Regions from separate parts of the Streptomyces sp. NPDC002911 genome, predicted to be linked through region 2. Evidence: riboswitches for the same ligand, from Rfam matches in the RefSeq annotation. Region 2 holds a riboswitch; each other region holds the start of a gene.

Region 1 (7,078 bases), on a different contig from region 2:
TGGCTCTACCGGCAGGCGGGCGGATCGGGCCGTGCCATGCAGGCGCTGCGCGTCCGCGTCCCGTACGGGACCGAGGGTGATCTCGTACGCGTCCACCCGGGGGAGGAGTGGCTGTACGTCCTCGACGGCCGGCTGCGGGTGGTGCTCGGCGAGACCGTGCACGACCTCGATCCGGGCGACAGCGCGCACTTCGACTCGCTGACCCCGCACCGGATCGCGGCGCTCGACACCGGTGGGGCGCGCCTGCTCTTCGTCCACACACTGCTGCAGAGCCCCGCCGCCGAGCTGTGCCTTGGCAGCGGGATCCACCGGCTCTGATCCGGCACGCCCTCACCGGGCGCCCCTGCGGGGCGTCCCCACCGGGCGCCCCACCGGGCACCCCTTCGTCACCCCGGCCCCAGTGGCCGGAAGAGAGGACTGTCATGTCCGATTCGGAGTACTACGACCCGCTCACCCCGCGCAGGCCGAAGAGTGCGGACACCCAGGAGCGGCGAATGCCCCGCGGTGTCGTGATCCGGCTCTTCGCCTATCTGGTGGCCGGACATGTCGTCGCGGCCTTCCTCTTTCTCCTGTTCACCGTGGCCGGCAAGGGCTGAGTCCCGGCGTCACGCGCCCTCGACGAGGCGTTCACGCAGCTTCGCCCGGGTCTCGTGGCTGATCTTCAGCCCTTCGAGGATGTAGCGGTCCGTGCTGCCCCATATCTCCTCGATGGCGGCGAAAGCCGCGTCGAGGTACTCGACATGGGCACCGAAAAGCGGATTGAGCAGCTCCATCACCTCGTCGGACATGCCTGCCGACGAGGTGTCGCTGCGCCGCACCCTGTAGCGGCGGTGCGCGTCGTTCGACTTGAGGTAGTCGGCCTCGATGGCCTCCCTCTCGACGCCGACCGCGAGAAGCGAGACCGCGACCGACAGGCCTGCCCGGTCCTTGCCCGCAGCACAGTGCATCAGCGCCGGCACACTGTCCTCGGCCAGCGCGTGCAGGACGCGGCTGTGTTCGGCGGTGCGGTCCTTGATGATCGAGCGGTACGAAGCGATCATCCGTTCCGTTCCTCTGCCGTCGGCCAGGATCGAGCGGAGCTGCTGAATGTTCCCGTCGCGCACCAGCCGCCAGAACTCCGCGCCGTCGGCCGGGTCGGAGAGAGGAATGCTGACATTCCGGACGCCGGGCAGCTCTACGTCATGACCGTCGAGCTTGTGGTCGGCGGCGTTGCGGAAGTCGAAGATCGTGTGCAGGCCGAGCCCGGCGAGGAAGGCGGCGTCGGCCTCGGTGGCGTGGGCGAGGTGGCCGCTGCGGTAGAGGCGCCCGTACCGGACGGTGCGGCCGTCCGCGGTCGGAAGCCCGCCGACATCGCGGAAGTTGCGGACGCCGGCCAGACTGACGTCCGTCGGGTCGGGGCCGGCCGGCGGGACCGCTGGCAGCTGCGTCACAAGGACTCCTGAGTGTCGGGCGTCGGCGCCGCTCGCCGACGGGGGCACGTCCGCGACGATACGACATGGCTGCACCAGGCAAACCGTCCATGTCGCCGTGACGTCGGCCCGCCCGATGAGTCGACGTCCGCGTCATGTCCGTATTGGTCTATTTAGTGGAACATGCCCTGCTTGTGGGGTAGATGGGCTCAGGCGGGTGAGCGGGATCATATCCGTGACCGTGCGTGGTGAAGAGCCCAGGGGGTATTCCGGACGCTGCGCGGAAAGCCAAGATCTGTAATCCACGGAGTGTGACGGGAATTTCGTGCCAGAAATGAAGCGTCGATTCCGGTTCGCAATGCGCGGCTTGTTCGCAGCGTCCCGGCTCGCTTACGGTCACGGTCAATCCGGACGGAACGCCTAATCCTGCCGCCGCCCGGAATCCGCACCGACTCACGTGTGGCAGGAGCGGGGGAACCAGGTAAGCCGCCGGCCGGAGGGATCCGGTACGGCTCGGGGTTAAGTTGCGCACGGCGCGGCCGGGCATCTCCAGTCCGAACCCGACAGCTCACCTCGTAGGCGACGGAGAGGAATTCCCATGCCCGCACAAGGCAAGCACCGTCGTCCGAAGTCCCGCACGATCGCCCGAGGCGTCCTTGCCGCGGGGACCGGTGGCGCCGTTCTCGCCCTCCCGCTGATCGGCGCCACCGGCGCCCATGCCGCCGAGCAGGCCGCTCCGGCCGCCAAGTCCGGTGCCGCCCAGGGCGTCCCCGCCTCGGCGGGGAAGAGCTCCCCGAAGAGCTACTCCGTGCTCTCCGGTGACTACCTGGCGAAGATCGCGGCCGACAAGAAGATCAAGGGCGGCTGGCAGAAGCTGTACCAGGACAACCGTGACGTCGTCGGCGAGAACCCGAGCCTGATCCTCCCGGGCATGAAGCTGACCCTCGGCGCCAAGACGTCGGACTCCGCCGGCAAGTCCGCCGAGGCCGCACCCTCCAAGGCCGCCGCACCGTCGACGCCGAAGACCGCCGCTCCGGCCGAGAAGCCGGCCGCCGCCACCGAGGAGACGGCTGTGAAGACCGTCGACGCCGGTGCGTCGGAGAGCGACAGCTCCGGCTGGGCCGCCCCGGTCGAGAACCCCAACGTCACCACCCAGTACCGCGCCTCCGGCGCCAGCTGGTCCAGCGGCTACCACACGGGCTCCGACTTCCAGGCCGCCTCCGGCACCAGCGTCCGGTCCATCGGCCCGGGCACCGTGGTGTCCGCCGGGTGGAGCGGCTCGTACGGCAACGAGGTCGTCATTCAGCACAGCGACGGCATGTACTCCCAGTACGCCCACCTGTCCTCGCTCGAGGTCTCGGCCGGTCAGACCGTCACCGGCGGCCAGCAGCTCGGTCTTTCCGGTTCCACCGGCAACTCCACCGGCCCGCACCTCCACTTCGAGGTCCGGACCGGCCCGAGCTACGGCTCGGACGTCGACCCGATCGCCTACCTGCGGTCGCACGGCGTCTCCATCTGAGAGGCAGCACCTGACGGTGAAGGAGAGGGGCGGTGCGCGGTGGCGCGCCGCCCCCTCCTTATTCCGGCTTTACCAAAAACTGACCGGGTGGTTTTTCTCACCCCCCGTCAACCCCTTATTACGGTCGCGTAGGTCACATTCGCCGGTGCAGGATAAGCCCTTGTGGCAGACGATTCGAGAAACAATCAGCGAGGCATCATCGGGTCGTACGCAGCGATTGGCGACAGCTTCACCGAGGGAGTCGGAGACCCCGGCCCCGACGGGACGCTCGTCGGCTGGGCGGACCGGTTCGCGGTTCTCCTCGCGGACCAGCTCCCGGTCCCCGATGCGATAGTCGGCCCCGCGGACGACCCGCACGGGAATTTCCGGTACGCCAATCTCGCCGTACGCGGACGCCTCCTCGACCAGATAGTCGAGGAACAGGTCCCCCGCGCCAAGGAGCTGGCACCAGATCTGGTGAGCTTCTGCGCGGGCGGCAACGACATCCTCCGTCCCGGTTCCGACCCGGACGACGTGGCGGAACGCTTCGAGCGTGCGGTTGCCGAGCTGACCCAGACGGTCGGCACCGTTATGGTCACGACAGGGTTCGACACCCGTGACATCCCCGTGCTCAAGCACCTGCGGGGCAAGATCGCCATGTTCACCGCGCATGTCCGGTCCATCGCCGACCGATACGACTGCCCGGTGCTGGATCTGTGGTCCCTGCGGTCCGTGCAGGACAGGCGGGCCTGGGACAACGACCGGTTGCACCTCTCGCCGGAGGGGCACACCCGGGTCGCGCTGCGCGCAGCTCAGGTCCTCGGCCTTGAAGTGCCGACCGACCCCGACCAGCTATGGCCCCCGCAGGCACAGCGCGGGACGCTCGAGGTGCGGCGCGACGACATCCAGTGGGCGCGTGAATACCTCGTCCCGTGGATCGGCCGCCGACTGCGCGGGGAGTCCTCCGGGGACCACGTCGAGGCCAAGCGCCCCGACCTGCTGCCGCTCTGACCGCTCAGCCGCCGGCACACCGTCAGCGGCGGACGAAGGGGAGCGGTCGCCGGGCCGGACCCGGCGCCACAAGCCCGTCCGGGGCGGCTGTCCGCGTCGGACGGGCGGGTATCCGCTCCAGCACGCCGCCCGCGAACACGTCGTACAACGGCAGTGTCTCCAGATGCACATAGCCGATGTGGCAGTCGCACACATCGAGCGGGCAACCGCGTGGGCCGAGCGAGCTACGGTAGCTGCCGTCGTAGAGATTGCCCAGCTCGGCGCGGACGAAGTGACAGCGGCGCACCGTCCCGTCACCGTCCACCGAGATGACCGACTCGCCGGTCCGGCAAGGCAGCCCGCGCGAGCGGTGCGGATGCCTGCTGTAGGGGAAAAGCGGGTCCAGAGCCGTCCAGCGGTCCGCCTGCTCGTCCGTGTAGGTGTGCCCCTCGGCGGCATTGACCCAGAAATACACCTCGGGCGGCAGCGCGGTGCGCAGCCGGCGGGCCTCCTCCAGATGTTCGTCGAGGCCGACGATCCCGACGCTGTAACGCACCCCGAGGGCCGTCAGCTCCCGGCACCGGCCGAGGAACCGCTCGTACGGCGTCTGGCCGGGGTGGTAGGTGCACCACAGGGCCACCTTGTCGCGCTCCGCCTCGGCCAGCCAGCCCGTACGGCCGCTGAGGTTGGTCTGGATCGCGACCCGGCCGATGTGCGGCAGCCGCGAGAGCTCGGCGAGCGTCTTCCGGTACCAGGAACGCACCAGACCCTCGCCCCACGGGGTGAACAGCACGGACAGCCGGTCGCCGGTCTGCGCCGCGGCCCACGCGGTGAACCGCTCCAGAGCCGCACGATCGGCCCGCAGCTGCTCCCCGCTGTCCCGACGCTTGGCGAACGGGCAATAGGGGCAGTCGTAGTCGCACGAGGCCAGGGGGCCCCGGTAAAGGATCGTCAGGTCCATGCTCACCTCACTGTTCATCCGCCTGTTCACTTCGCTTCGTACGCGGCCATCGCGGCCCGCACTGCAGGGGAGAACAGCTCCGGGCCCAGCGCGTCCGAGTGGGCCAGGCCCTCGGGGGACAGGCGCAGCAGGGCGGGGCCCGCCCCCTCGTCCAGCCAGCCGCGCGCGGAGAAGAGCTCCAGTTCGGCGGAGAAGTCGTCGTACGGATCCGTGCCGAAACGATCGCGGTACTCGGCGGGCCGCGCACCCTCGGCCTGGAGGAGCGACTGCAGGAGGTGGCGTCGGCGCGCCTCGTCGGCGTCGACGTACCGGCCGACCTCCGCCCGGGAGAAGTCCGGTGTCGTGGTGAAGCCGTCGATGATGCCCCGGATCTCCCGCATCTCCACCGCGTAGTCGAAGGAGTAGTGCAGCAAGGAGGTGTACGAGCGGGCGCCGCAGCCCAGCCCGATCATGCCGTCGGTCTGGCAGGCGTAGTCCTCGGGGCCGGTGCGCGGGGCGTCCGTGCGGCGGAACATCCGCATCGACACCTGCTCGTAGCCCTGGGTCAGCAGATGGTCGCGGCCCGCACGGTACAGCCGCAGCCGCTGTTCGTCCCAGGTGGTGTCCGGCCCGTTGGGCGCGTCCGCTCCGGTGCCCGACCGCCCGAGACCGGTCAACGGGCGCACGTACAGCGGGTAGAGGTACAGCTCCTCCGGGCGCCAGGCCAGGGCGGCGTCCAGCGAGGTACGCCAGCTCGTCTCGGTCTGGCCCTCGATGCCGTAGATCAGGTCGATGTTGAGGACCGGGATGCGGGCATCGCGGATCCGGCCGAGGGCCGCCTCCACCTCGGAGCGGTGCTGGGGACGGACGGCAGCCCGGGCCTCGGAGTCGACGAAGCTCTGCACACCGATACTGATCCGGGTGGTACCCCGGTCAGCCAGCACGGCAAGCCGGTCCGCCGTCGCCGTGGACGGCGAGGTCTCGACCGACAGCGGCACCGCTCTCAGGTCGGCCCCCATCCGTGTCTCCGCGATGTCGCAGAGACGCTCCAGCTCGCCGGCGGTGAGGAAGGTGGGCGTGCCGCCACCGAACGCCGCGGCGGCGAAACGCACCGGCCCGTCGTCGCCCAGCGCGTCCCGGACGCTGGTGGCCTGCCGTTCGAGCGCGTCGAGGTAACGCGTCGTCAGCTCCCCGGGGGCACCGATCCGGGTGAACAGATTGCAGAAGCCGCAGCGGACCTCGCAGAACGGTATATGGACGTAGAGGGAGAGCGCGTCCTTGCGCTCCGCCGCCCAGAGTTCGCTCAGCGGCGGACGTCCGCCGGGCCGGTCGTCGAGCGGGCGGTAGGCGGTCTTGTGCGGGTACGCGTAGACATAGCTGCGGTACGGGCTGGTGCTGTGTGTGGTGCCGGTCATCGGCGCGCCCCCGGTTCGAGGAAGAAATGGGCATAGGGAACGGTCCATACGGCTTCGTGACCGATGCGGTGGCCGGTGTAGCCGTCGTCGCCGTACGCAGTGCCGTGATCGGAGCAGACGATGGCGAAACACCTGCGACGGCTGCTCGCCGCCGCGAAGAGGCGCCCGATGTGCCGGTCCACGTACTCCAGGGCCGCGGCGTGGGTCGCTCTGGAGTCACCCGTGTCGGCGGTGGCGCCGGGCAGATGGAACCAGTTGGGCTGGTGCATCGCCGACACGTTGACGAAGAGGAACAGCCGCTGCTCCTCCGGGAGTTCTGCGACAACCTGCTCGGCGCGCGAGACCTGCGCCTCGAAGGACGTCGGCGACGCGACACCGAACTCCGGCTCCCAGTGGCTTTCCTGGAACATGTCGGGCAGCACCGAGCCGAGCGGCGGCCGGCGGTTGAAGAACCCGACGCCGCCGACGCACACCGTGCGATAGCCCACGGCGGCCAGGCCGGAGAGCAGATCGGGGGTCTCGTGGACGAAGGTGCCGTCCGCGGTCGACTCACTGCCCGCGAAGCGGGCGGCGAACAGCCTTGGGTGGGGGCCGGGTGCGGCGGGCGTCGGCAGGAAACCGGCGAAGATCGCCTGGTGGGAGGCGTAGGTGAAGCTGCCCGGGGCGTGTCTCTTCTCCCAGACGCCGCCGGGCAGATGCCGGACGAGATTCGGGATGCGCCCGACCGCGGCCAGTTCCGCGGCCACGTCGAACCGCAGGGTGTCCAGGGTGACGAGCAACAGATCGTGACTTCCCACGACGGCGTTCATGTCGGGGTTCGGGGCCT
Region 2 (7,078 bases):
GCGCCCTCGGCGGAGTCGGCGGTGCGCTGGGCGGCCGACTGCCGCGCGGCGGGTCTCGCCGTAGGATGCTTCCGGCCGCCGTCGGTGCCGGACGGGATCTCCAGGCTGAGACTGACCGCCCGGGCGGACCTGACGCAGGAACAGATCATCACGGTCGTGCGTACGGTCCTCGCGACGGCGCCCCTGCCGGTCAGCTGATCAGACGGCCGCAGGCCGGCGACGAACGATGTCCACGCCGGCGCAGAGAAGCGCAGCGGCGGCCAGGTCCGTGTCCCTGGAGTCCCGTACTGCGAGTTGATCGCCGCGCAAGGGAGCGGTTTCCACGCAGTTGTTCACCCCGGTGCTGCGGCTGCTGCGCCGCCACCTGGGTGCGGGGTGAGTCCCGAGGTGTGACGCCGACTGCGCACCTTCTCGTTGGGCTTGCGACGGCGTACCGCAGGGCCGTTCCGCATGGCGGTGGCAGTCTGGCGCGAAGCACGATCCAGGCCGGCCGTGTCGGTCAGGGCGGGAAAGGGACGGCGTCGCCATGGCGGACATCAGGAAGCAACCGTCACTCTGCCGAGCGATCCGGCCTCGGTCTCCGCGGCCCGGAGATATGTGGATGGGGTACTCGCCGAATGGGGCCTGGCCGGGGGCGGCGACACCGCTGCCACCACCATGCTGATCGTCTCGGAACTCGCTACCGACGCCGTCCAGCACACCTTCGGGCAGTCACCCACCTTCACCGTGCACCTCCGTCTCGACCGGGATGTGGAGGTCTGTTTCGGTGTGACGGACAGCCACCCTTGTCGGCCCCAGGGGCTGTCCGCCGCAGCCGGCCGGGACAACGGCCGGGGAATGGTGATCATCCGGGCCCTTACCAAGGAGCACGGCGGCCGGCTCGACGTCAGCCCCACTCCGGACGGGTGCAAGACCGTGTCGATCGCTCTTCCCTGGCCGGTTCCCGTACAGAACTGACGCCGTCGGACGGGGCCGTCCTCACGCGGCGGAGGCCCGGCCGAAGCCGCTGCGCAGGAGCGCCATCAGCGTGGTAGCCGCCGCGGTGTTCTGTTCCCCCCGGTGCACCACGGAGATCGTCCGCCGGAAAGCGGTGGTCGTCGTGCTCGCTCTCGTCTGGTTCCCGGCCGTGGCTTGTTGGTGGACCGCCTGGGCCGGTGGCTGCGCCGGCCGCGTACCGCCCGTGCGATCGAGGGCGGCAGCGGCACGGCGCTCACCGCGTTGGGACTCGTACTGGTGACCGGGCCCCTGTTGCGCTGAGACAGGTGACAAAGGCTGTCAGCGGACCCTCCCGTACCAGACGTTGCCGGACCAGATCTTCTCCAGCCGAACCACGGCGCCGGTCTTCGGTGAGTGCCAGATCCTCCCGCTCCCGGCGTAGATGCCGACGTGGTACACGCTGCGGCCCGCATGGAAGAAGACCAGGTCGCCACGTTGCCGCTGCGACCGGGAGATATGGCGGGTCTTGTTGTACTGCTGCTGCGCCGTGCGGGGCAGTTTCTTGCCGGCCTTCTTGAACGAGTAGAGCGTGAGCCCGGAGCAGTCGAACCGATGGGGGCCCGTGGCGCCCAGGCTGTAAGGGGCGCCCTTCTTCGAAGCGGCGATCTTGAGGGCTTTCGTCGAATGAGCTGCGGCCTCGGCGTCGTTCACGAAACCGGGTGCCAGCATGGTGGCGCCTACGGCGAATGTCAGAACCGAAGCCGTGCCGGCCCGGGCGAACAGAGAGCGGACATGAACCTGCGCAGTCATGCGCAACCCTTCGTCAGCCGCCTGTGAAGGATGACCTGTCGGGTTCGGGCTGGCGAAGTTGCCCGGCCGCGCGAAGCGGCTTCACCCCGAGGGCCGTCCGGATATCCGGCCGGCCCGTTGTGCTCGGGTCCTCCACTCCTGCCGATCCATTCCTGTCGACCAGGCATCCGGACAGCGGCAGGACTCGGCGTCCGCCCGGACCGCCCCGCCGCGGTGGCGGGGGCTTGTCGTCCCAGGGATCTTTACGCACGCCCTGCCGGATTTCCTCGCGGAATCAGGCATATGTGAGAGTCGTCACGACTGATCCGATCGGGTGGACGCGGCCGGTTCGGAGCCGTGGCGACTGCACGGGACCAGCCGCGTACCAGGGGCGGAACGATGTATTCCGTTCAGTGTCCGCGCTCGGTGCGCAAGTTGGGCTGGCCCTCGGCAGGGGGAGTTTCTACGCCGATCGAGCGAGGAAAACTGGTCGGTCTGTCGGGCGTGTCGTGAAAGGGCGTCGAAAAGCCCACCGGGAGCCCGAGTCGGGCAGCGGAGGTGCTCAACTCGGTGACGCGGGAGGCACGGAGACCCGACCGGCGCGACGCTCTCCGTCCAGCAGCCGCAGCGCCCTGGCCAGGGTGTCCGCGTGGAACTGTGACTCGCCCCGCTCGTGCATCGACGCGAGTGCGTCGCGGAGGGCGGCGGACCGGGACGCGAGAGCCTGAGCCGCCCGGAGCGCACTGTACGTGTCGCCACCGCGGGCGGGGTTGATGCGGCCGAGCTGGTCGAGCGCCTCCAGGCGGAGCACCGCGGTCATGAGGACCGGGACCGCTGACGCGGTCCGAGGGTGGGGGCAGGGCCGCGCGGCTGCGGCCCCGTCCCGGCGATGACGGCTGCGCCGTATACGACGAGGTCCTCGATCGCGTCGCGGGTTGCGGCCGCACCGCCGTGACAGCGGATCCTGAGGGTGCCCTCGTGCTGTCCGGGGTGCTGTCGCAGATCCGAGCCCGACGTCCCGGAGGGCGGGTTGCGTGCGCCGACGTCCATGGATCCGCAAAAAATCAGTTAACGCGCCGGAAAAACTTTCGCCCTAACGTGCAATACCTGGTCGCGGAACCCTCCTCATCATTCAACAGAGTGTTGAAGGCGGGGTAGGGTCCGCTGCGTCCGGGGCAGGTACCGGGCGGAAGACGAAGAGGGTGGAAGCGTGCAACTGACTCCGCACGAACAGGAACGCCTGCTCATGCATGTGGCGGCCGATGTCGCAGAGAAGCGCAGGGCGCGCGGACTGCGGCTGAATCACCCCGAGGCGATAGCGCTGATCACCTCCCACCTCCTCGAAGGTGCCCGCGACGGCCGGACCGTGGCCGAACTGATGGCCTCCGGCAGGGAGATCCTCACCCGCGACGACGTCATGGACGGCATACCGGAGATGATCCACGACGTCCAGGTCGAGGCCACCTTCCCGGACGGCACCAAGCTCGTCACCGTCCACGACCCGATCGTCTGACGGGGGAGCGGCCGATGATTCCCGGAGAGATCCTGTACGCGCAGGACCCGGTGCCGCTCAACGAGGGGCGCCCCGTCACCCGTCTCACCGTCCTCAACGGCGCGGACCGTCCTGTACAGGTCGGCTCGCACTACCACTTCGCCGAGGCCAACACCGGCCTCGAGTTCGACCGTCGAGCCGCCCACGGGCTGCGGCTGAACATCGCTGCCGGAACCGCTGTGCGCTTCGAGCCGGGTATCCCCGTCGATGTCGAACTCGTCCCGCTCGCAGGTCTGCGCATCGTCCCCGGACTGCGCGGCGACACCGGAGGTTCCCTCGATGCCTGAGCTCAGTCGCCCCGTGTACGCCGATCTGTTCGGGCCCACGATCGGTGACCGCATCCGGCTCGCCGACACCGATCTCTTCGTCGAGATCGAGGAGGACCGGTCCGGCGGGCCCGGACGGGCCGGCGACGAAGCCGTGTTCGGCGGCGGCAAGGTGATCCGTGAATCCATGGGCCAGGCGCGGACGACCCGCGCCGAAGGCGCCCCCGACACCGTTGTCACCGGCGCCGTCATCATCGACCACTGGGGCATCGTCAAGGCCGACATAGGTATCCGCGACGGCCGGATCACGGGCATCGGCAAGGCCGGGAACCCGGACACGATGGATGGTGTCCACTCTGCGCTGGTCATCGGGCCCGAGACCGAGATCATCGCGGGCAACGGCAAGTTCATCACCGCCGGCGCCATCGACGCGCACGTCCACTTCATCTCGCCGACCCTCGTCGACCAGGCACTCTCCTCCGGGATCACCACACTCCTCGGCGGTGGCACGGGGCCCGCCGAAGGGACCAAGGCCACGACGGTCACTCCGGGTCCCTGGCACCTTGCCCGGATGTTCGAGGCGCTGGAGGGTTACCCGGTCAACATAGGACTGCTCGGCAAGGGCAACACGATGTCCCGCGAGGCCATGCACTCCCAGCTGCGCTCCGGAGCACTGGGATTCAAGATCCATGAGGACTGGGGCGCCACCCCCGCCGTCATCGACGCCTGTCTGAGCGTGTGCGAGGAGACAGGCGCCCAGCTCGCCATCCACACCGACACGCTCAACGAGGCCGGGTTCGTCGCCGACACGCTCGCCGCCATCGCGGGGCGCTCCATCCACGCGTACCACACCGAGGGTGCGGGCGGCGGGCACGCTCCCGACATCATCAGCGTGGTCTCGGAGTCCTACGTCCTGCCCAGCTCCACCAATCCGACCCGGCCGCACACCGTCAACACGATCGACGAGCACCTCGACATGCTGATGGTCTGTCACCACCTCAATTCCGCGGTGCCTGAGGACCTCGCCTTCGCCGAGTCCCGTATCCGGCCCTCGACCATCGCGGCCGAGGACATCCTCCATGACCTCGGAGCCATTTCGATCATCTCCTCGGACTCCCAGGCGATGGGCCGCATCGGCGAGGTGATCCTGCGTACCTGGCAGACCGCCCACGTGATGAAGCGGCGACGCGGTGCGTTGCCGGGCGACGGCCCCGCCGACAATCACCGAGCGCGTCGCTATGTCGCCAAATACACCATCAACCCGGCGGTGGCCCAAGGTCTGGACCGGGAGATCGGTTCCGTCGAGACCGGCAAACTCGCCGACCTGGTGCTCTGGGATCCGGCGTTCTTCGGCGTCAAGCCGCAGACCGTGATCAAGGGCGGACAGATCGCGTACGCGCAGATGGGCGATGCCAACGCCTCGATCCCGACTCCGCAGCCGGTCATGCCCCGCCCGATGTTCGGCGCCGTGGGCCGGGCGCCCGCATCAAACTCACTCAACTTCGTTTCCCCGGCCGCCATCGAGGCCGGACTGCCCGAGCGCCTGGGGCTCGGCAAGGCGTTCGTGGCGATCACCAGCACCCGCGGCGTCACCAAGGCGGACATGCGGGAGAACGACGCCCTGCCCCGGGTCCACGTCGACCCCGACAGCTTCGCCGTATCCATCGACGGTGATCCGGTGGAACCGGCCCCGGCTACTGAACTTCCCCTGGCGCAACGCTACTTCCTCTTCTGAGGGCAGGCCGGTACCTCATGACGACTCGCGCAGCCCTGCTCGTCCTCGCCGACGGCCGGTTCCCCGCCGGCGGCCACGCCCACTCCGGTGGCGCCGAGCCGGCCGTCAAGGCAGGACACATCCGCAACGCCCAGGACCTGGCGGACTTCTGCCTCGGCCGACTCCACACCACCGGACTCACCTCCGCCGCCCTGGCCGCCGCGGCGGCCTACGGCCTCGACCCGCTCGCCCTCGACGAGGCCGCCGACGCCCGGACGCCCTCGCCCGCCCTCAGGAACGTCGCACGCAAGCTCGGCCGGCAGCTGATGCGGGCGGCGCGAGCCACCTGGCCCAGCCCCGAACTGGCCGCGCTCGCCGAAGCCCGGCCACGCGGCGCCCACCAGCCCGTCGTCCTCGGCCTCACGGCCCGCGCCGCGCGCCTGGGCCCTGTCGACGCCGCGCACTGCGTCGCCTACGAGACGGTCAGCGGGCCGGCGACCGCGGTGGTCCGCCTGCTGTCCCTGGACCCCTTCGAGGCCACCGCGGTCCTCGCCCGGCTCACGCCCGCCCTCGACCGGGTCGCCGCACAGGCCGCCGAGGCCGCGCTGCACGGCATCGACGCCCTGCCGGCCGCGTCCGCCCCGCTGCTCGACATCTCCGCCGAGGCCCACGCGGCCTGGCCTGTACGCCTGTTCGCCTCCTGACATCCAGCACTGCAGACCTGGAGCCGCACCCATGCATCTCGACCACACATCCCACGGCCCCGCGGCCGTCAGCGCAGATGCCGCGCGCCCCGACGGCACCCGGCGCGCCCTGCGGATCGGTCTCGGCGGCCCGGTCGGCTCGGGCAAGACGGCCACCGTCGCCGCCCTCTGCCGCACCCTGCGCGACCGCGTCTCCATCGCCGTCGTCACCAACGACATCTACACCCGAGAGGACGCCGCCTTCCTGCTCCGCAACGCGGTGCTGCCACCCGAGCGCATCCAGGCCGTCGAGACCGGTGCCTGCCCGCACACCGCCATCCGCGACGACATCTCCGCCAACCTCGAAGCGGTCGAGGACCTGGAGGACTCCGTGGGCCCTCTCGATCTGATCCTCGTCGAATCGGGCGGAGACAACCTCACCGCCACCTTCTCCAAAGGGCTCGTCGACGCCCAGGTCTTCGTGATCGACGTCGCGGGAGGCGACGACATCCCGCGCAAGGGCGGCCCCGGAGTCACCACCGCCGACCTGCTCGTCATCAACAAGACAGACCTCGCGCCCTACGTCGGCTCCGACCTGGACCGGATGGCCCGCGACGCCGCCGACCAACGCGGCGAACTCCCCGTGGTGTTCACCTCCCTGACCGGCGCCGACGGTGTCGCACCCGTCGCCGACTGGGTGCGGGCACGGCTCGCGGACTGGTCGGTATGAGCATCACGGCCACCGCCCGGATCACGGCGGTCGCCGACGGGCGGGGGGCCACCGCCCTTCCGGTGCTGGAGAGCGACGGGCCGTTCGCGCTGCGCCGGACCAGATCGCCGGACCCCACATGCGCGCGTGTCACCGTGGTCGGTGCGATGAGCGCACCCCTCGGCGGCGACCGGCTCGCCATCGAGGTCCGGGCCGCGGACGGTGCCCGGCTGGCGGTGGACTCCGTCGCCGCCACCGTGGCGCTGCCGGGGCCCGGGCCGGACGCAGTCCCCGCCTCGTACGACGTACGGCTGAGCGTGAGAGAGGGGGCGGAACTCCACTGGCTCCCCGAACAGCTCGTCTCCGCCCACGGCAGCGCACTCGACATGACCACCCGGGCAGAACTCTCCGGCTCCGCACGCCTGGTGT
Region 3 (7,078 bases), on a different contig from region 2:
CAGGTCATGCCTGGGCAACAGGAGCCGGAAGACCGGACCACTGCCGCCCGCAGACCGATCGCCCCAGGTGGCACGGGCACCGCAGGTCTCCGCAGCCATCCCGTGGTGGACGTGTGAGCATCTCGGCCATCTTTAAATCAGTTGCTTGACCGATGAGTTGGCGGCGGCTTGCCTGGACGCTCCGAGAGGCCCTCGACCGAGGAGACGACCAATGGAACGGACGGCGCGGGCCGAGCAGATCACCGGGACCAGGGAGCGGATTCTCCACGCAGCGGAGCGGCTGTTCGCCGAGCGCGGCGTCTACGCGGTGTCCAACCGCCGGGTCAGCGAGGTCGCGGAACAGGGCAACAACGCCGCCGTCGGCTACCACTTCGGGACGAAGGCCGATCTGGTGCGGGCGATCACCCGGAAGCACAGCCGGCAGATCGAGGAGGCCCGTGCCCGCCTGCTGGTCCGCATCGAGGACCCGACGGACATAGGGGAGTGGGTGGCCTGCCTGGTGCGACCCACCACCGAGCACCTGGCCACGCTCGGCAGCCCCACCTGGTTCGCACGGTTCTGTGCCCAGGTCATGACCGATCCGGCGCTGCAGGACATCATGGCCGAGGAGTCGCTCGCCTGCCCGCCGACGCTGCAGGCCCTCGACGGGCTGAACAGGTGCCTGCCCGACCTGCCGGTCGACGTCCACGTCGAGCGGGCCGCCATGTCGCGCAACCTGATCCTCCACACCTGCGCGGAGCGTGAACGCGCACTCGCCGCAAACACCTCCACACCCCGCACGACCTGGCACGACACCGCCACCGGTCTGATCGACGCCGTCGTCGGGCTCTGGATGGCACCGGTCACACCCTGCCGCTGACGGCCCTCCGGATCACCCCACCCGACCCCGAAACCCGTGCTCCGGCGCCAGCATCCGGGCCGCCGGGGCCGAGAACAGAGGCACCCACCATGACCCCCTCCCGCGTACTCGTGGTGGGCGCGTCCGCCGCCGGGCTGACCACCGCGGAGGCACTGCGCCGCAAGGGCTACCAGGGTGAGCTGACACTGCTGGGCGCCGAGCGGCACCATCCGTACGACCGCCCGCCCCTCTCCAAACACGTGCTGGCCGGCAGCAGGGCCCCTGACACCGCTCACCTGCGGACGCCCGAAACGCTGGCGGCGCTGGACGCCGCATTCCTCCTCGGTGACCCGGCGGTCGGCCTCGACCCGGACAGCCGTACGGTACGCACGGAGTCGGGCCGCGAACTGAGCGCCGACGCCGTCGTCGTCGCCACCGGACTGCGGCCGAGGACCCTGCCCGGGCAGCCGGCCGCCGAAGGCGTTCACGTACTCAGGACACTCGACGACGCCCTCGCCCTGAGGGCAGGACTTCTGACATCGCGGCGGCTCGTCGTGGTCGGGGAAGGCGTACTCGGCTCCGAGATCGCCGCCACCGCGCGCGCCATGGGGCTGGACGTCACCCTGGCCGGTCCTCGGCCGGCACCCATGCTGGACCAGTTCGGGCCCGTGGTGTCGGATCTGCTCGCCGCACTGCACGCCGGGCACGGGGTGCGTCTGCGGCTGGGCCACGCGGTCAGCGGACTGACCACCGCCCAGGGCCGCGTGACCGGAGTGCGTCTGGACACGGAAGAGGTGCTTCCGGCTGATGTGGTCGTCGTCGCGATAGGGGGCGAACCCGCGACGGGATGGCTGACGGGCAGTGGGCTGCGCATCGATGACGGCCTCGTCTGCGACTCCCGGTGCCGGGCGGCGGAGGGGATCTACGCCGTAGGGGACGTGGCGGCCTGGCACCACCAACTGTTCGACGTCCCCATGCGCCTGGAGAACCGCACGAACGCCACCGAGCAGGCCCTCGCCGTCGCGGACAACATCCTCGGCGCGGACCGGCCCTACACCCCCGTGCCCTATTTCTGGACCGACCAGTTCGACGCCCGGATCCAGGCCCACGGCCGGCTCGGTCCGGACGCCGGGGCGACCGTCGTGGACGGCGACCCCACGAGCGGACGTTTCGTCGTCCGCTACGAACGCGACGGCAAGGTCACCGGAGTCCTCGGCTGGAACATGCCCAAGCAGGCGCGGCTGCGCCGCCAGGAGATCGGCGGTCCCGTCCCGTCCCTGGAAACCTCCGCGCCGTGACAGCGGCCGAGGACACGTCACTCCCACCGCACGACGAAGTGAGGAAGCGATGACCAGCACGACAGGCACAGAAGAGGCGCTCACGCCCCCGGCCCCGGAATGGCCGATGTCCCGCGCGACGGGCTGTCCGTTCGACCCACCGCCCGCCCTGAAGGCCGAGCAGGAACAGGGGGCGCTCAGGAAGGTCGGCCTGTGGGACGGGACCACGCCCTGGCTGGTGACTCGTTACGCCGATCAGCGCGCGCTCCTCGCCGATCCGAGGATCAGTGCCGACATCTCCCGGCCCGGCTATCCCAGTTCGGCACCGGTGAAGGGGACGAGCTTCAGCTTCATCCTGATGGACGACCCCGAACACGCCCGCCAGCGGCGGATGGTGACGGCGCCCTTCACGATCAGGCGGGTCGAGGCGATGCGCCCCGCCGTCCAGAAGATCGTGGACGGACTGATCGACGACATGCTGGCCGGGCCCCCGCAGGCCGACCTCGTCCAGACGTTCGCGCTCCCGGTTCCCTCGCTCGTCATCTGCGAACTGCTCGGAGTGCCGTACGCCGACCACGACTTCTTCCAGGAGAACAGCAAGATCCTCATCAGCCGGAGCGCGGATCCCGAGGTACGGGCCGTGGCCCACGGCAATCTGATCGGCTATCTGGACGAGCTGATGGGTCACAAGATAGCCCGGCCCGTGAACGACCTCCTGTCAGGACTCGGTACCCGGGTCGAGGCGGGTGAACTGTCCCGCCGTGAGGCGGCCGAGATGGGCGTCCTGCTGCTGCTCGCCGGACACGAGACCACGGCGAACATGATCGCTCTGGGCACCCTCGCCCTGCTCGAGCATCCCGGCCAGCTCGCGCTGCTGCGTGACACCGAGGACCCCACCGTGGTCTCCGGTGCCGTCGAGGAGCTGCTGCGCTATCTCAACATCACCCACGGGGGCCGCCGTCGCGTGGCCCTGGAGGACATCGAGATCGCGGGCGAGGTCATCCGGGCGGGCGAGGGAATCATCGTGCCCAACGACATCGGCAACCGTGACCCCGAGGTCTTCGCCGACCCCGACCGGCTCGACCTCCGGCGCGACGCCCGGCGTCATGTGGCCTTCGGTTTCGGCGTGCACCAGTGCCTCGGTCAGCCGCTGGCGCGCATGGAGCTGCAGGTCGTCTACAGCACCCTCTACCGTCGCATCCCCACGCTGCGTCTGGACGCCCCGCTGGAGGAGCTGTCGTTCAAGCACGACGGAGCCGTCTACGGCGTCCACGAACTGCCCGTGGCGTGGTGACCGTGCACCCCCCACACCCCGCCGCACAGTGACACCGACGACGAAGGAGTCTTCATGAAGGTGATCCTCGACCAGGACAAGTGCGTGGCGTCCGGACAGTGCGTGGTCGCCGCCGCCGACGTGTTCGACCAGGACGACGACGGCATCGCCGTACTGCTCGACGCCACGCCGTCCTCGGACCGTGCCGACGACGTCCAGCAGGCCGCGGCCGTGTGCCCGGCACTCGCCATCATGATCCAGGACTGACGCGAGGCGGCCGGCCGGCGGACGGCGGGGGACGGGCCTCGGTCCGCAGTGGCCCGCAGCAAACCCTTACGGGCTGCTGCGGGCCACTGCTGTGCCGCGGCGCGTCCCTTGTCGCCGTGGTGCGCCCGGACGGTCGCCCAGTGCGGCTTCCGGCTGAGTTCGCCGCCCGGCCCCACCCATCGAACGGCAGCCGGGTCGTCGAGGTCATGGACCGGAATGCCGGCGGCTGCGGCAGCGATCAGTACGTCGGTCATGGCGGTCGCACTCATGAGCCGCATGTCCGATTTGGTCTGGTTTTTTAAATTAATCCCGTAATCCATAAAAGGCCATTTCATGCGACCTGACCCTCTTCGATCGGGAACAAAGCGCCCGAATCGGACTCCGTGACCAGGGTCACTTCGCGCACCCCGGACGCGGGGGTGCGGCAGCCGGTTCCCTTCTGTGCCAACGGGAATGGCCGGCGCGATGTGGGGTGGATTACATGAATTCCCGTGAATTGATCTTCCGGATGAATTGTGATCACCATGCCGGGCTTGTTCCTTTCCCTATTTCTCGCCTACGGTCGCCATCACTCCGGACGGAACGCCTAATCCTGCCGCCGTCCGGTTACCCGACCACTTCTTCGTGCGGCAGGAGCGGGGGACCCAAGTAAGCGCCGATCCGGTTTCCGGAGCGGCTCGGGGTGAAGTCGCATTCGTATGCGACCGGACATCTCCAGTCCGAACCCGACAGCTCACTTCGCAGGCGACGGAGAGGAATTCAGCATGCCCGAGAATGGTAAGCACCGTCGTTACAGGGCCAGTTCACTGACCCGCGGTATCATCGCCGTGAGCACGGGTGGAGCCGCCCTGGCCCTTCCTGTGATCGGTGCGACCGGCGCCTTCGCCGCCCCGGCCCAGCCGACCGCCGTCGAAAAGGCGGCGACGTCTACTGCCGTATCCGGCAAGGGAATTGCCGCGCAGAAGTCCGAGACCGGCGCCTATTCCGTCGTCGTGGGCGACACCCTCGCCAAGATCGCCCGTGAGCATTCTGTCAGCGGCGGCTGGAAGGCCCTGTACGAGACCAATCAGAAGGTTGTCGGTGGAAACCCCGACCTGATTCGCCCCGGTCTTCAGCTGACCATCGGTGCCAAGGCCGAGAACAAGTCGGCGGACAAGGCCGAGAAGGCCGAATCCAAGGCGTCCGACCGGGCCGAGGAGAGCGCTGACCGCGCCGACCGTTCGGAGCGTGCGAGCACCCCCGTCGCCGCCGAGGGCGCGCCCGCCACCGAAGCCGTTCCCGCCACCGAGGCCGTTCCCGCCGCCGAGACGGCCACGTACACGAACGACCTCGACGGCTGGATCAAGGAGTCGCTGGCCATCATGGCCGAGCAGGGCATCCCCGGCAGCTACGACGGGATCCACCGCAACATCATCCGCGAGTCCTCGGGTGACCCGATGGCCATCAACAACTGGGACTCCAACGCGGCGGCGGGTATCCCGTCCAAGGGGCTGCTGCAGGTCATCGACCCGACCTTCCAGGCCTACCACGTGCCCGGTACGTCGATGGACAGCTACGACCCGGTCGCCAACATCACGGCCGCGTGCAACTACGCCGCTGACAAGTACGGCTCGATCGACAACGTCTTCTCGGCCTACTGAGTCCTCGCCGAGGCGAAACCGCCGGCGCGCGGGCGTGTGACAGAGGGACAGGACTGACGGGTGGTACGGGTTCGGCGGAACCCCTACCACCCGTCAGTCGTTTCCGGAGGGGGTCGCGCCACGGCGGCCGGCGCACCGGCGACCGGCCGGCCGGACCCGGGCGACTGGTCTCGTACAGGTTCGTCGTCCATACTGCCCGCCGTGGAGCAGCGCATAGATTCGAAGATCAAGTCCGAGTTCGCCGCGGGGACAGACCCGGCGTACATCCCCGGCCTGACGGCCCCTGCCCCCGCGCGGACGGAGGCGGAAGCGGAGAAGGCGGCGCCCGAGCGCAACCCGAAGGCCGAGATCGTGGACGCTCATGCCGAGGGGGTGGCCGAGGAGGCCGTGGACGATTCCGCGGCCGCCGACGAAGCGGCCCCGGAGGACGCGGCCCCGGGCGTCGATACGACGCGTGAGGGCGCCGGTGACGGGGACGGCCCCGTCTTCGAGGTCAGCGACCGGCGCGGATCCATCAGGGCGGACGCCGAGGGCGTCCGCTTCCGGCTCGACGACCAGGAGGCGGAGTTCGACTGGTCCGAGATCGGGGCGGTCGAGGTCAAGACCGGCCGCTTCGGGCGCCGGTTCACCGTAACCGTCCACCTGTCGAGCCGCCGGTGGTTCAACGCCGAGGTCGAGGCGGGCGCCCGCAGCGACCTGAAGGCGTGGACGGCGGAGCTCGACGAGGCGCTGGACGCCTACTTCGAGGAGGCCTGACCCGCGTCACGGTCACGGCCGCGTACCGGGCTGCTCATCGGCCCGGTGCGTGGCATGCCCTGACCGCTTCAGGCCCCCGCTGCCGCGTCGAGCACCACGGAGCGGGTCAGATGGCGCGGCAGGTCGGGATCGAGGCCACGGGCCGCCGCGCGGGCGATCGCCAGGCGCTGGACCCGGACCAGGTCGGCCAGCGGGTCCAGGCCGCTCTCCACCCAACGGGCCCCGGTCGCCAGCACCCGCTCCCGTAGTCCTTCCGGAGCGGTGCCGAACATCCAGGTCGCGGTACCGGTCGTGGCGATGCTGATGGGGCCGTGGCGGTATTCCATCGCGGGGTACGACTCGGTCCAGGACAGGGACGCCTCTTTCATCTTGAGCGCCGCCTCGTTGGCGAGCCCGACCGTCCAGCCGCGCCCCAGGAAGCTGAACTGGGTGCATTCCAGGAGCCCTGCGGGCAGCGGCTCCGCCAGGGCGGTCTCGGCGTCCCGTACGACGTCCTCGGTGTGCAGCCCGAGATGGGCACGGAACAGGGTCAGCGCGGTGGTGGCGAACCTCGTCTGCACCACCGACCGTTCGTCGGCGAAGTCGAGGACGACCACGTCGTCGGCGGCAGCCATCACCGGGGTGTGCGGGTCGGCGGTCACGGCGACGGTCCGGGTGGTCCCCCGCAGCCGGGTGAGCAGATCGAGTACCTCGGTGGTCGTACCTGAACGCGTCAGCGCGACGACCCTGTCGTACGCGCGCCCGAAGGGGAATTCCGAGGCGGCATACGCGTCCGACTCGCCCTGCCCGGCGGCCTCGCGGAGCGAGGCGTACGCCTGCGCCATGTAGTACGACGTCCCGCAGCCGACGACGGCGACGCGCTCACCGGTGGCGGGCAGGGCACGCATCCGGTCGACAGCGACCTCCGCGGCGCGGCGCCAGCACTCCGGCTGGCCGGCTGTCTCGGTCTCGACATGCGACATGTCCGCACTCCGCTTCCGCTGCTGTTCGCACCTGGTGGGGTGGGGCTGGGTGAAATCGATGCCCG
Region 4 (7,078 bases), on a different contig from region 2:
ACGATCGCGTCGTGCTTCGTGCGCCTGGCGTCCTCGGCCTGGGCGACCGGTTGCGCGTTGGCCGTGCGGGCCAGGAGGCCGGTCGAGGAGAGGAGCACCTGGCAGGGGTCGTCGGCGACCTCCAGCGGCACCGAGGCGACCTGCGAACCCGCCGACTCCAGCAGCACCGTGCGCCGCTCGGTGCCGAACTTCTTCGCCACCGCGGCCAGTTCGGACGAGACCAGCTTGCGCAGCTCGGCGTCCGACTCCAGGATCGCGGTCAGCTGCGCGATCTCCTCGGTGAGCTTGTCGCGCTCGGTCTCCAGCTCGATCCGGTCGAAGCGCGTGAGCCTGCGCAGCGGGGTGTCCAGGATGTACTGGGTCTGGATCTCGCTCAGCGAGAAGCGCTCCATCAGGCGCTCCTTGGCCTGCGCCGAGTTGTCGCTGTCCCGGATGAGACGGATGACCTCGTCGATGTCGAGCAGCGCGACAAGGAGGCCCTCGACCAGATGCAGCCGGTTACGGCGCTTGGTCCTGCGGAACTCGCTGCGGCGGCGCACCACGTCGAAGCGGTGGTCGAGATAGACCTCCAGAAGCTCCTTGAGCCCCAGGGTGAGCGGCTGTCCGTCGACCAGTGCCACGTTGTTGATGCCGAAGGACTCCTCCATCGGCGTCAGCTTGTAGAGCTGCTCCAGCACGGCCTCCGGCACGAAGCCGTTCTTGACCTCGATCACCAGACGCAGACCGTGTGCCCGGTCGGTGAGGTCCTTGACGTCCGCGATGCCCTGGAGCTTCTTCGAGCCGACGAGGTCCTTGATCTTGGCGATCACCTTCTCCGGGCCGACGGCGAAGGGCAGTTCGGTGACGACGAGACCCTTACGGCGGGCCGTGACGTTCTCTATGGCGACCGTGGCGCGGATCTTGAACGTGCCGCGCCCGGCGGCGTACGCGTCCTTGATGCCGCCGAGGCCGACGATCCTGCCGCCGGTGGGCAGGTCGGGCCCCGGGACGAAGCGCATCAGCGTCTCGAGATCGGCGCCCGGGTGCCGGATGAGGTGGCGGGCGGCGGCGATGACCTCACCGAGGTTGTGCGGGGGCATGTTGGTCGCCATGCCGACCGCGATCCCGGAAGCGCCGTTGACCAGGAGGTTCGGGTACGCCGCCGGGAGGACGACCGGCTCCCGCTCCTGGCCGTCGTAGTTGGACTGGTAGTCGACGGTGTCCTCGTCGATCGACTCCGTCATCAGGGTCGTGGCGTCGGCCATCCGGCACTCGGTGTACCGCATGGCGGCCGGCGGGTCGTCGTTGCCCAGTGAGCCGAAGTTGCCGTGCCCGTCGACGAGGGGCAGGCGCATCGAGAACGGCTGTGCCATGCGCACCAGTGCGTCATAGATCGACGCGTCACCGTGCGGGTGCAGTTTGCCCATCACTTCGCCCACGACACGGGCGCACTTCACATAGCCGCGGTCGGGACGCAGCCCCATCTCGTTCATCTGGGACACGATGCGGCGGTGCACGGGCTTCATGCCGTCGCGGGCATCGGGCAGAGCCCTGGAGTAGATCACCGAGTACGCGTACTCGAGGAAGGAGCCCTGCATTTCGTCGACGACGTCGATGTCGAGGATCTTCTCCTCGAAGTCGTCCGGCGGCGGGGTTTTCGTGCTGCGGCGGGCCATCGCGGCTGCGACTCCTTCACAGATTCTGTCGGGCAACCTCAGGTTCTGACGCCGACCATTGTGGACCGCCGTACCGACAACGCCGACCTCGACCCGTCCGAAGCGGCCCCCAGGGCCCCCGCAGAGCCCCTGTTTACGGCAGCATCTACGACAACATTCACCCGACGGGAACTTCGCCAGGTGCCGGTGCGCTTGCCTAGAGTGGCAGGTCCGGCAGGAAATCCTGTACCGATCGAAGGGACGTACATGCCCATGGGTCACACGGCCACAGCCCAGGCCGGTTCCGGCGGCTTGACGGCGACCGAGCACCGTCTGGCCAACGGCCTGCGCGTGGTGCTCTCCGAGGACCATCTGACCCCCGTCGCCGCGGTCTGCCTCTGGTACGACGTCGGCTCCCGGCACGAGGTCAAGGGACGCACGGGCCTGGCTCACCTTTTCGAGCACCTGATGTTCCAGGGCTCGGGCCAGGTCAAGGGGAACGGGCACTTCGAGCTGGTGCAAGGGGCCGGTGGCTCCCTGAACGGCACGACCAGCTTCGAGCGCACCAACTACTTCGAGACGATGCCCACGCACCAGCTGGAGCTGGCCCTGTGGCTCGAGGCCGACCGGATGGGCTCGCTGCTCGCCGCGCTCGACGAGGAGTCCATGGAGAACCAGCGCGACGTCGTCAAGAACGAGCGCCGCCAGCGCTACGACAACGTCCCGTACGGCACCGCTTTCGAAAAGCTCACCGCCCTCGCCTACCCGGAGGGCCACCCGTACCACCACACGCCGATCGGCTCGATGGCCGACCTGGACGCGGCGACCCTTGAGGACGCGCAGGCGTTCTTCCGTACGTACTACGCGCCGAACAACGCGGTGCTCTCGGTGGTCGGTGACATCGACCCGGAGCAGACGCTCGCCTGGGTCGAGAAGTACTTCGGCTCCATCCCCTCCCACGACGGCAAGCAGCCCCCGCGGGACGGTTCGCTGCCCGCCGTCATCGGCGAACAGCTGCGTGAAGTGGTCCAGGAGAAGGTTCCCGCGCGTGCGCTGATGGCCGCCTACCGGCTGCCGCACGACGGCACACGTGAGTGCGACGCCGCGGACCTCGCACTGACCGTGCTCGGCGGCGGCGAGTCGTCCCGTCTGCACAACCGCCTGGTCCGCCGCGACCGTACGGCGGTGGCCGCGGGATTCGGGCTGCTCAGGCTGGCCGGCGCGCCCTCGCTGGGCTGGCTGGACGTCAAGACGTCCGGGGGCGTCGAGGTGCCCCTGATCGAGGAGGCCGTCGACGAGGAACTGGCCCGCTTCGCGGAGGAGGGCCCCACGCCGGAGGAAATGGAACGTGCGCAGGCGCAGTTGGAGCGTGAGTGGCTGGACCGGCTCGGCACGGTCTCCGGCCGCGCCGACGAACTGTGCCGGTACGCCGTCCTGTTCGGTGACCCGCAGCTCGCCCTGACCGCGGTGGGCCGGGTGCTCGACGTGACGGCCGACGAGGTCAAGGCCGCCGCCCAGGCGCATCTGCGCCCCGACAACCGTGCGGTCCTGGTCTACGAGCCGCTCGAACCGGCCGACGAGACGGACGGCACCGACGCGCACGAGGGGGCCGACAAGTGACCGACGCCGCCGTGACTGGAGTAGCGATGGAGTACCACCCGCAGCCGACCGCCGGCGAGGCCAGGCCCTGGGCCTTTCCCGCACCCGAGCGTGGCACCCTGCCCAACGGGCTGACCGTGCTGCGCTGCCACCGCCCCGGCCAGCAGGTCGTCGCGGTGGAGATCTTCCTGGACGCCCCGCTGGACGCCGAGCCCGAGGGTCTGGACGGTGTGGCCACGATCATGGCGCGCGCGCTGTCCGAGGGCACGGACAAGCACTCGGCGGAGGAGTTTGCCGCCGAGCTGGAGCGGTGCGGCGCCACGCTGGACGCCCACGCGGACCACCCGGGTGTGCGGGTCTCCCTGGAGGTGCCGGTCTCGCGGCTGCCCAAGGCCCTCGGCCTGGTCGCCGAGGCCCTGCGGGCCCCGGCCTTCGCGGAGAGCGAGGTCGAGCGTCTGGTGGGCAACCGCCTCGACGAGATCCCGCACGAGCAGGCGAACCCGGCCCGACGGGCCGCCAAACAGCTCTCCAAGGAGCTCTTCCCCGCCACGGCACGGATGTCGCGTCCGCGCCAGGGCACCGAGGAGACGGTCCGGCGTATCGACGCCGCCGCCGTGCGTGCCTTCTACGACGCCCATGTGCGCCCGTCCACCGCGACGGCGGTCGTCGTCGGTGACCTCACCGAGGTGGACCTGGACGCGCTGCTCTCCGAAACCGTCGGGGGCTGGTCGGGCAATGCGGGCCAGGCCCGGCCGGTACCCCCGATCACTGCGGACGACACCGGCCGTGTGGTCATCGTGGACCGCCCCGGAGCCGTGCAGACCCAGCTGTTGATCGGCCGGATCGGAGCGGACCGGCACGACAGCGTGTGGCCCGCCCAGGTTCTCGGCACGTACTGTCTGGGAGGCACCCTCACCTCGCGGCTGGACCGGGTGCTGCGCGAGGAGAAGGGCTACACCTACGGCGTGCGGGCCTTCGGACAGGTGCTGCGCTCGACGGCGCCCGGTTCCGCCTCCGGGGCGACCGGTGCCGCGATGCTCGCCATCAGCGGCTCCGTCGACACGGAGTCCACCGGCCCCGCCCTCGACGACCTGTGGAAGGTCCTGCGCACCCTGGCGGCCGAGGGGCTCACCGACGCCGAGCGTGAGACCGCCGTGCAGAACCTCGTGGGCGTGGCCCCGCTGAAGTACGAGACGGCTGCCTCCGTCGCGGGCACCCTGGCCGACCAGGTGGAGCAGCACCTGCCGGATGACTACCAGGCCGAGCTGTACGCGCGCCTGGCAGGGACCGGCACGGTCGAGGCGACCGCCGCCGTGGTCAACGCGTTCCCGGTCGACCGGCTGGTCACTGTCCTGGTCGGGGACGCCGCGCAGATCGCGGAGCCCGTGAAGGCGCTCGGCATCGGCGAGGTGTCGGTCGTCACCGGCTGACAGAACAGGACATGACGGACCCCGGCGAGCGCACTCCCGCTGGGGTCCGTCATATGTCCGTTTCGTAGAAAAAGCCGTCATTCATCCTGTGGGATGTGCGACAAAGGACCCTTTCCGTTTGGTGCGGGAAAGCGGCCCGCTCTAGCGTCGGCCCGGCTGTCCGCCAGACGACTGCCGCGTCCGCGGCGCCGGACAGTCATCGCCGAGTCCCCGTCAGGCGCGAGCCTGGGGAGCCGGGGACCCATGAAGTCCCTGGGGTGAATCGGATCCCTGTCCTCGTCGCAGGCTCAGGGGCCCGTAGGAGACCTTCCTGCTCCGAACCCGTCAGCTAACCCGGTAGGCGAGAAGGAAGGAAAGGATCCAGCCCCTCCATGGCGTTCATCCGTGCCACCGGGAAGCACCGTGCCCCGAGCCGCCTGACGCGCAAGAGCGCCGAGGCCGCCGGTATCGCGGCCCTGGCCACCGCCGGCGTCATCGGCACCCCGGCCTCCCCGGCCCTCGCCGCGGACTCCGAGGCCGTCACCGCCACCGGCCTGACCCAGGCGGTCGTCCTCGATACCACCCTCGCCGCGCAGATCGACGCCCAGGCGAAGGCGCAGCAGCACCAGGCCGACGTCGCCGCCGAGGCTGAAGCGAAGGCCGAGGCCAAGGCGGAGGCCGAGGCGAAGGCGGAGGCTGAGGCGAAGCGCAAGGCCGAAGCCCGTGCCAAGGAGGCACGCGAGGCCGAGGCGCGCGCCGCACGCGCCGCCGAGCGTGCCCGGCTGAACTCCTTCCACCTCCCGGTCGCAGGCTCGCACGTGACCACCGGCTACCAGTCCGGAGGAGCGCTCTGGTCCTCCGGCAGCCACTCCGGCGTCGACTTCCAGGCGGCGTCCGGCACCTCTGTCGTCGCAGTCGGCGCCGGCACGGTCGTGGAGGCGGGCTGGGGCGGCGCGTACGGCAACAACATCGTGCTCCGGATGAAGGACGGTACGTACACCCAATACGGCCACCTCTCCTCGATCGGTGTGTCCGTCGGCCAGAGCGTCGGCTCGGGCGAGCGGATAGGCGTCTCCGGCTCGACCGGCAACTCCACCGGGCCGCACCTGCACTTCGAGGCCCGGGCCACCGCCGAGTACGGCTCGGACATGGATCCCGTCGCGTACCTCCGCGCCCACGGCGTCCAGGTCTGACCCGCGCCGCACCACATCGCTCGGACGAGGGCCCCGGCATCCGCCGGGGCCCTCGCCATGTCCGGGTGAGAGGCCCGCAGAAGCCCCGCGCACGTGCTCCCCTGGCCAAAAGATATCCATGGATTACACCCCGCCATCGGAAATTCCAGCCGTTTGCAATAGAGTCACAGAACAGGCGTCGATCGGCCGCGTTTCGCGGGGATTAAGGCGGAGGTTCGGACATGCGCATTCCCGCGCATTCGGTATGCACGGCAATCCGTGACGACATCGTCTCCGGTGTCTTCGAGCGCGGCAGCCGCCTCACCGAAGAGGTGCTCGCACGTCGCTACGGCGTCTCCCGCGTCCCCGTACGCGAGGCGCTGCGCACCCTGGAATCCGAGGGGTTCGTCGTCACCCGCCGGCACGCCGGTGCCTGCGTCGCCGAACCCACGGAGCAGGAGGCCGCCGACCTCCTGGAGATCCGGATGCTCCTGGAGCCCCTCGGAGCCGCCCGCGCGGCTCAGCGCCGCACCGAGGCGCACCTCAAGGTGCTCCGCGGCCTGGTCAGGCTGGGGCAGGAGCGGGTGCGCAGGGGCGAGGGCGAGGATCTGCGCTCCCTGGGCGGCTGGTTCCACGAGACGTTGGCGCAGGCCTCGGGCAGCCCCGCGCTGATCGCTCTGCTCACCCAGCTCCGGCACAAGATCGCCTGGATGTACGTCGTCGAGCAGCCGGCCCGCCCCGCGGACTCCTGGGCGGAGCACGGCGCTCTCGTCGACGCCGTGGCGCGCCGGGACGTGGAGCGGGCCAGGGCTCTCGCCGCCCAGCACGCCGAGCGGGCCACCGCTGCCCACCGGCTGCGCCGCACGGACCTGCCGGGGCGCCCGGCGGGCACGGCCCGGGTGAGGACTTCGCAACACCCCGTAAACATCGCGGGAGCCCGCCATTAACAAGCGCACCGTATACAAAGAGGGTAATTATCGGAGGGCTTTCTTTTTGCTGTCCTGACTCGGGTTTTCGGAGCTCTCCACGAACCCGGTCAAGGAAATGCGAAAAGCCGCGGCTCCCGGTGGGGGCCGCGGCTTTCCCGCAGGAATGCGCCGGTTGGAAACGGCTGGAGTCAGACGGTCTCCGGAAGCTCCTCGAGCCCTTCGGTGACCAGCTTCGCCAGGCGGTCCAGGGCGGCTTCCGCGTTGTCCGCCTCGGACGTGAGCACGATCTCCTCGCCACCCTGGGCGCCCAGGCTGAGCACCGCGAGCATGGAAGC

Evidence for each region. A riboswitch is a leader RNA that binds a small molecule or an ion and turns the genes downstream of it on or off. The one in region 2 is predicted to bind cyclic di-AMP.
Region 1: another riboswitch for cyclic di-AMP. It lies ahead of ACWD04_RS25245 (M23 family metallopeptidase); the one in region 2 lies ahead of ACWD04_RS28300 (C40 family peptidase).
Region 3: another riboswitch for cyclic di-AMP. It lies ahead of ACWD04_RS17900 (transglycosylase SLT domain-containing protein); the one in region 2 lies ahead of ACWD04_RS28300 (C40 family peptidase).
Region 4: another riboswitch for cyclic di-AMP. It lies ahead of ACWD04_RS24640 (M23 family metallopeptidase); the one in region 2 lies ahead of ACWD04_RS28300 (C40 family peptidase).

Annotation. Positions count from the first base shown of each region.
Region 1 covers NZ_JBSFUO010000020.1:45,518-52,595, reverse strand. Annotated here, with positions in the region: gene ACWD04_RS25260 (helix-turn-helix domain-containing protein) at 1-318, shown strand, start outside; gene ACWD04_RS25255 (DUF6126 family protein) at 423-596, shown strand; gene ACWD04_RS25250 (tyrosine-protein phosphatase) at 606-1,430, opposite strand; cyclic di-AMP (ydaO/yuaA leader) riboswitch at 1,846-2,004, shown strand; gene ACWD04_RS25245 (M23 family metallopeptidase) at 2,008-2,928, shown strand; gene ACWD04_RS25240 (SGNH/GDSL hydrolase family protein) at 3,091-3,918, shown strand; gene ACWD04_RS25235 (STM4011 family radical SAM protein) at 3,941-4,858, opposite strand; gene ACWD04_RS25230 (STM4012 family radical SAM protein) at 4,885-6,252, opposite strand; gene ACWD04_RS25225 (STM4013/SEN3800 family hydrolase) at 6,249-7,061, opposite strand.
Region 2 covers NZ_JBSFUO010000028.1:38,442-45,519, reverse strand. Annotated here, with positions in the region: gene ACWD04_RS28325 (8-amino-7-oxononanoate synthase) at 1-198, shown strand, start outside; gene ACWD04_RS28320 (DUF397 domain-containing protein) at 199-528, opposite strand; gene ACWD04_RS28315 (ATP-binding protein) at 493-957, shown strand; partial or broken gene ACWD04_RS28310 (LysR family transcriptional regulator) at 979-1,089, opposite strand; partial or broken gene ACWD04_RS28305 (LysE family translocator) at 1,088-1,257, shown strand; gene ACWD04_RS28300 (C40 family peptidase) at 1,276-1,746, opposite strand; cyclic di-AMP (ydaO/yuaA leader) riboswitch at 1,750-1,922, opposite strand; gene ACWD04_RS28295 (hypothetical protein) at 2,288-2,545, opposite strand; gene ACWD04_RS28290 (urease subunit gamma) at 2,936-3,238, shown strand; gene ACWD04_RS28285 (urease subunit beta) at 3,253-3,564, shown strand; gene ACWD04_RS28280 (urease subunit alpha) at 3,557-5,278, shown strand; gene ACWD04_RS28275 (urease accessory protein UreF) at 5,296-5,961, shown strand; gene ureG (urease accessory protein UreG) at 5,993-6,670, shown strand; gene ACWD04_RS28265 (urease accessory protein UreD) at 6,667-7,078, shown strand, end outside.
Region 3 covers NZ_JBSFUO010000010.1:126,438-133,515, forward strand. Annotated here, with positions in the region: gene ACWD04_RS17875 (TetR/AcrR family transcriptional regulator) at 212-859, shown strand; gene ACWD04_RS17880 (NAD(P)/FAD-dependent oxidoreductase) at 949-2,136, shown strand; gene ACWD04_RS17885 (cytochrome P450) at 2,186-3,409, shown strand; gene ACWD04_RS17890 (ferredoxin) at 3,464-3,655, shown strand; gene ACWD04_RS17895 (hypothetical protein) at 3,987-4,181, opposite strand; cyclic di-AMP (ydaO/yuaA leader) riboswitch at 4,257-4,417, shown strand; gene ACWD04_RS17900 (transglycosylase SLT domain-containing protein) at 4,420-5,295, shown strand; gene ACWD04_RS17905 (hypothetical protein) at 5,497-6,051, shown strand; gene ACWD04_RS17910 (SIS domain-containing protein) at 6,120-7,013, opposite strand.
Region 4 covers NZ_JBSFUO010000019.1:15,049-22,126, reverse strand. Annotated here, with positions in the region: gene ACWD04_RS24655 (DNA gyrase/topoisomerase IV subunit A) at 1-1,655, opposite strand, end outside; gene ACWD04_RS24650 (M16 family metallopeptidase) at 1,902-3,254, shown strand; gene ACWD04_RS24645 (M16 family metallopeptidase) at 3,281-4,663, shown strand; cyclic di-AMP (ydaO/yuaA leader) riboswitch at 4,854-5,021, shown strand; gene ACWD04_RS24640 (M23 family metallopeptidase) at 5,035-5,835, shown strand; gene ACWD04_RS24635 (GntR family transcriptional regulator) at 6,057-6,761, shown strand; gene ACWD04_RS24630 (HPr family phosphocarrier protein) at 6,932-7,078, opposite strand, start outside.